Solwaraspora sp. WMMD1047: one gene and its partner. The protein of the gene in region 1 interacts with the protein of each later gene in a pairwise test. Links are inferred from orthologs where the notes say so. Each region holds a gene or a part of one and is shown in the gene's direction. Other genes may lie near its edges.

Region 1 (3,039 bases):
TGCGGGCGGCGGCGCCGTGGGCGGTCGGCGGCGCGGTGGTGCTGCTGGGACTGCTGGCCGCCTGGTTGGTCTGGGGTACGGCGTTGTTCGGTCTCCGCGAGCTGCGGGTGACCGGCACGGACCTGGTGAGCCCCGCGGACGTACGTGAGGCCGCGGCGGTCGCCGACGGCACCCCGCTGGCCCGGGTCGACCTCGACGCGGTCCGGGGCCGGGTCGCCGAGCTGGCGCCGGTGGCCGAGGTGAGCGTCAGCCGGCGGTGGCCGGACACCCTGGTGATCGAGGTCGTCGAGCGGTCACCGGTGGCGGTGGTCCCGCAGGGCCGCCGGTACGCGGTCGTCGACGGCGCGGGGGTGGTGTTCCGTACCCTCGCCGAACGGCCGGCGGACCTGCCGGTCGCCGTGGTGGCCGAGCCCGGTCCGGACGACGCCGCCACCCGGGCCGCGCTGGCCGTGCTCGCCGCGCTGACGCCGCGGCTGCGGGACGAACTGGTCGAGGTGACGGTGGCGGGTCCGGCCGAGATCCGGTTGAAGCTGCGCGGGGACCGGGTGGTGATCTGGGGCGACGCTTCGCGGAGCGAGACCAAGGCCCAGGTGGCCACCGGGCTGCTCCGGCAGCGCGGTGACACCATCGACGTCAGCGCGCCGGACGTGGTGACGATCCGTTGACCCGGTGAACCGGGTCGCAGCGCCGTCCGGCAGCGCGGGGCAACCTGCGGTCGGGATTGTCCACAGGGCGTGGCGACACGCCGAGCGGGTCCTTGGCTCCCGCCGTACGTGCGCATACGTTGCCCCGAGAGGATCAATAGTTGACATAACTGTAAGCCTCTAGTAGAGGGTGAGGGTTACTCCTCGTCCTCCTCGGCCGAGCGGAAGCCCGGCCGAGCGGATGTCGACCGCGGTTGCGCCGGACCGCGCGACCGGTCGGCGCCCTGCCCAGTCCCGAAGGAAAGGACCCCGATGACACCTCCGCACAACTACCTGGCGGTCATCAAGGTCGTCGGCATCGGTGGCGGCGGCGTCAACGCCGTCAACCGGATGATCGAGGTTGGGCTCAAGGGTGTCGAGTTCATCGCGATCAACACCGACGCCCAGGCGCTGCTGATGAGCGACGCCGACGTCAAGCTCGACGTCGGCCGGGAGCTGACCCGGGGCCTCGGCGCCGGCGCCAACCCGGACGTCGGCAAGAACGCCGCCGAGGACCACCGGGACGAGATCGAGGAGGTGCTCAAGGGCGCCGACATGGTCTTCGTCACCTGCGGCGAGGGTGGTGGCACCGGCACCGGCGGCGCCCCGGTGGTGGCGAACATCTCCCGCAAGCTCGGCGCCCTCACCATCGGCGTGGTGACCCGGCCGTTCTCGTTCGAGGGCAAGCGTCGCCAGGTGCAGGCCGAGACCGGCATCGACGAGCTGCGCAACCAGTGCGACACGCTCATCGTGATCCCGAACGACCGGCTGCTGGCGCTCGGTGACCGCGGGATCAGCATGATGGACGCGTTCCGCCAGGCCGACCAGGTGCTGCTCTCCGGTGTGCAGGGGATCACCGACCTGATCACCACGCCCGGTCTGATCAATCTGGACTTCGCCGACGTGAAGAGCGTGATGAGCGGTGCCGGCAGCGCGTTGATGGGGATCGGCAGCGCCCGGGGGGAGAACCGGGCGGTGGAGGCGGCCGAGGCGGCCATCTCCAGCCCACTGCTGGAGCAGAGCATGGACGGGGCGCGCGGCGTGCTGCTCTCCATCGCGGGCGGCTCCGATCTCGGCCTCTTCGAAATCAACGACGCGGCTCAGCTGGTCACCGACGCGGCCCACCCGGACGCCAACATCATCTTCGGGGCGGTCATCGACGACGCCCTCGGCGACGAGGTGCGGGTCACCGTCATCGCGGCCGGCTTCGACGGCGGCACGCCGGCGTACAAGCCTGCCGAGTCGCGCAAGGCGAGCGTGTCGCAGCCGGCGCCGCCGGCCGGCCCACCGGTCACCCTGCCGCCGACCCCGGCCCCGGCGCAGCCGGCCCGGCGGGTGCTCTTCGACGACGTCGATGTCCCCGACTTCCTCAAGAACGGTTCCTGAGCGGGGCGGGATACCGACGGATAACCGACAGCCGATCGACACGATGACGGCGGAGACCGGGCGCGACGGAACCACCGCGCGGCGCGCGGAGCTGACCGCGAACCTGGCCCGGGTCCGGTCCAGGATCGCGGCGGCCTGCGACGCGGCGGGCCGGGACCGTGGCGAGGTCACCATGATCGCGGTCAGCAAGACCTACCCGGCCAGTGACGTGCTGCTGCTGGCCGGGATCGGGGTGTCCGACGTCGGGGAGAACCGGGACCAGGAGGCGGCCGGCAAGGCCGCCGAGGTCGCGGCGGCCGGCGTCGCGGTCCGCTGGCACTTCGTCGGCCAGCTCCAGCGCAACAAGTGCCGGTCGGTCGTCCGGTACGCCGATCTGGTGCACTCGGTCGACAGCGTCCGGCTGGCCGGGGCCCTGGCCACCGCGGCGCACCGCGGTCGGGACCGGCCGTTGGACGTGCTGGTCCAGATCGGCCTGGACGGCGACCCGCGGCGCGGCGGCGCGGTGGCCGGCGATCCGGACCCGGACCGGGGACTGGACCGGGTGGCCGACGCGGTGGCGGCCGCGGACTCGCTGCGGCTGGCCGGGGTGATGGCGGTGGCCCCGCAGGGCTGGCCGCCGGACCGCGCGTTCGGGTTGCTGGCCGACCTCGCGGCCGGCCTGCGGCGGCGGTTTCCGGAGGCGGTCGTGATCTCGGCCGGGATGAGCGGCGACCTGGAGTCGGCGATCGGACACGGCGCGACACATGTGCGCGTCGGCAGCGCGTTGCTCGGAATGCGTAGCACGCTGCGGTAGCCTGACGAGGACACCAAACTACATCAGTGTTGTTTGCGACGAACCCCGTCCCCACCTGGGGATCGAGCTCCCACTCCGGGAGATCGATCCCTACTTGGGTATCGGTGCCCGGCAGGGGCGGCGATCCCGGGGGTGGGCACGAGGCGCCCGGCTGGCGCGCCGGGAGTCGGCTCGGGC
Region 2 (3,037 bases), 3.0 Mb from region 1 along the record:
CCCGGCACCGACCAGCCGGGCCGGTCGGAACCTGCCGATGGCGATCGCGGTCGGCCTCGGTCTCGGCGCGCTCATCCTGGTCCCGCTCTTCGTCTACCGACCCGCCTTCCTGCTGGTGGTCGCCGCCGCCGCGGGGGTGGGGATCTGGGAGATGGTCCGGGCGGTCGAGCGGGTCGGAGCTCGTCCGCCGCTGGTCCCGCTGCTCGCCGGTGGCCTGTTGATGATCGGTCTGGCCTGGTGGGCCGGACCGGACGCGCTCAGCCTCGGACTGCTGGTGACCCTGCTGGCGGCGATGGTGTGGCGGCTCGGCGACGGACCGGCCGGATTCCAGCGGGACGTGACCGCCACCGCGCTGATCGTGGTGTACGTCCCGTTCCTGGGCGGATTCGCGGCGCTGCTCGCCGCCACCCCGGACGACGGACACCTGCGGGTACTGGTGACCCTGGTCGCCGTCGTTCTCTCCGACGTCGGCGGCTACGCGGCCGGGGTGACCCTCGGCCGGCACCCGATGGCCCCGTCGGTGAGCCCGAAGAAGTCCTGGGAGGGATTCGCCGGCTCGGTGCTGGCCGCCGCCGTCGGCAGCGCCGTCCTGCTCTACCTGCTGCTCGACGTCGCACCCTGGTGGGGGGCGCTGTTCGGACTGGCGGTCTCGGTGGCCGCGGTCCTGGGAGACCTCGGCGAGTCCATGGTCAAGCGGGACATCGGCATCAAGGACATGAGCAATCTGCTGCCGGGGCACGGCGGGATGATGGACCGCCTCGACTCGGTACTGTTCGCGGTGCCGACCGCGTACCTGCTGCTGGCGCTCTTCGCGCCGGCCGGCTGAGCTGGAGCCTGGCCGCCGCGGCCGGCCGAGCCGGTCCCCGCCTTGAGCTGGGGGTGGCGAGCGTGCCGCGCGGTCCGGCGTGGCGTCGTGGGAGACTGGAGGGGTCATGACGAGCCTGCCGATGATCCCGTCCCGCCCGGAGTCCGCCGCGACGGCCGAGCCGGGCGCGGGCATTCCGCTGCGCCCGGTCCCGCGGGGCCGGGTGGTACCGCCGCCCCGGCACCTGGCCGACCTCGACCTGGCCGGTCGGGCGGCGCTCGCCACCGAGCTGGGCGAGCGGAGTTTCCGGGCTCGGCAGATCTCCACGCACTACTTCGGCCGGTTGGTCCGCGACCCGGCGGCGATGACCGATCTGCCGGCCGCGTCGCGGGACCGACTGGCCGGTGCGCTGCTGCCGACGCTGCTCACCCCGGTTCGCGAGATGGCCTGCGACGACGGCGCCACCCGAAAGGCGCTCTGGCGGCTGCACGACGGATCGCTGGTGGAGAGCGTGCTGATGGGCTACCCGGACCGGGTGACCGTCTGCATCTCCAGCCAGGCGGGTTGCGGAATGGCCTGCCCGTTCTGCGCCACCGGCCAGGCCGGCCTGACCCGCAACCTCTCCACCGCCGAGATCGTCGATCAGGCGGTCTACCTGGCCGGGGTGGCCGCCTCCGGGGCGGTGGTCGGGTCTCCGGCCCGGCTCTCGCACGTGGTCTTCATGGGGATGGGCGAACCGCTGGCGAACTACCCGCGGGTGATCGAGGCGGTCCGCCGGCTCTGCGCCCCGGCTCCCGAGGGGCTCGGCCTGTCCCAGCGGCACATCACGGTCTCCACGGTCGGTCTGGTCCCGGCGATGCGCCGGTTGGCCGGCGAAGAGCTGGCGGTGACCCTTGCGCTGTCGTTACACGCGCCCGATGATGAGCTGCGCGACGAACTCGTGCCCGTGAACCAGCGCTGGAAGGTCGCCGAGGTGCTGGACGCGGCGTGGGACTACTCCGCACACACGGGCCGTCGGGTTTCCATCGAGTACGCGATGATTAGGGACGTGAACGACCAGCCATGGCGCGCCGACCTGCTGGGCAGGCTGTTGACCGGCCGGCGGGCCCATGTGAACCTCATCCCGCTCAACCCGACGCCGGGCAGCCGGTGGGATGCCAGCCCCAAGCCGGTGGAGCGGGAGTTCGTCCGGCGGCTGCGCGCGGCCGGTGTCTCCACGACGGTCCGGGACACCCGGGGTCGGGAGATCGACGGCGCCTGCGGACAGCTCGCGGCCGCCGAGGTGGCAGAGTGAGCGGGCGGGCGGCCGGAACCGCGGTCGGGTCGAGGGCCGCGGGTCGGTCCACGGGCGTGGGCGGGTTCCGTGACGAGCGAGCGAACCAGGAGACATAGTGGCGAGTCAGGGACAGCGTTTCCGGCGCAAGGCGCTCCGCCGGGGATACAAGGTCGAAGAGGTGGACGCGTTCCTGGACCGGGTCGAGGCCACACTCGCCGGTGAGGCGGGTGGTTCCCCGGTCGCCTCCCAGGAGGTGCACGACGTCGTCTTCCGGGTCCGGTTCGGCGGCTACGACGAATGGCAGGTCGATCTCCACCTCGACCGGGTGGAGCGGCAGGTCGCCGAGCTGGAGGAGCGCGGCGTGCCGGCCGGCCGGGGTGGCCAGGCCCGCCGCCCAGGCCCGCCGGACCGGATGGGTCCCCCCGACCGGATGGGTCCGCCGGACCGGATGGGTCCGCCGGACCGGATGGGTCCCCTCGATCGGATGGGTCCCCCTGATCGGATGGGTCCGCCGGACCGGATGGGCCCGCCGATGCGGGACGACCGTGGGATGCCGCCCGGCCCACCGCTGCCGTCCCGACCGATGGGGGCGCCCGCCGGTGGGCCACCGCCGGACCCGTACGGCCGCTACGACGAGCCGACCGGATCGTTCCCCGGCGGCGGTTACGATGCGCCGACCCGGGGTGGCTATGAGCCGGCCCGGGGGCCGGCCGGTCCGGGCGGCCCCCGGACCCCGGGCGGACCCGGCGGCGGCTACGGCCCGGACGACCGGTTCGACGGGTTCGAGCCGGGGCGGCGGGCCCGGGCCGACATGACGGCCGAGATCCGGATGCCCGATCGGGATCCGCGCGGACCCGGCCGTGGTCCGGGTGGACCCGGCATGGGCGGCCCCGCGCTGGGGGGTCCTCCCCTGGGCGGCCCACCGATGGGCGGACCGCCGAGCTTCGGCCCGCCGA

Evidence for each region. The genes of interacting proteins can lie anywhere in the genome.
Region 2: the proteins of ftsZ (region 1) and rlmN interact in binary tests that used the Escherichia coli proteins (3 or more experiments, as listed by UniProt). The link is inferred for Solwaraspora sp. WMMD1047 from one-to-one orthologs.

What each region holds. Positions count from the first base shown.
Region 1 is NZ_JARUBL010000001.1:5,072,624-5,075,662, reverse strand. The notes cover bases 44-3,012. They hold ftsZ (cell division protein FtsZ), read left to right. Parts: upstream 44-956; coding sequence 957-2,069; downstream 2,070-3,012. Other genes in these bases: O7627_RS22920 (YggS family pyridoxal phosphate-dependent enzyme), read left to right, coding at 2,113-2,862; O7627_RS22930 (FtsQ-type POTRA domain-containing protein), read left to right, coding at 44-665. In the rest of the region: more of O7627_RS22930, read left to right, coding at 1-43. UniProt on the Escherichia coli protein: Essential cell division protein that forms a contractile ring structure (Z ring) at the future cell division site. The regulation of the ring assembly controls the timing and the location of cell division.
Region 2 is NZ_JARUBL010000001.1:2,094,591-2,097,627, forward strand. What follows is about bases 49-3,015. They hold rlmN (23S rRNA (adenine(2503)-C(2))-methyltransferase RlmN), read left to right. Parts: upstream 49-932; coding sequence 933-2,099; downstream 2,100-3,015. Other genes in these bases: O7627_RS09695 (phosphatidate cytidylyltransferase), read left to right, coding at 49-826; O7627_RS09705 (DivIVA domain-containing protein), read left to right, coding at 2,197-3,015. Outside these bases: more of O7627_RS09695, read left to right, coding at 1-48; more of O7627_RS09705, read left to right, coding at 3,016-3,037.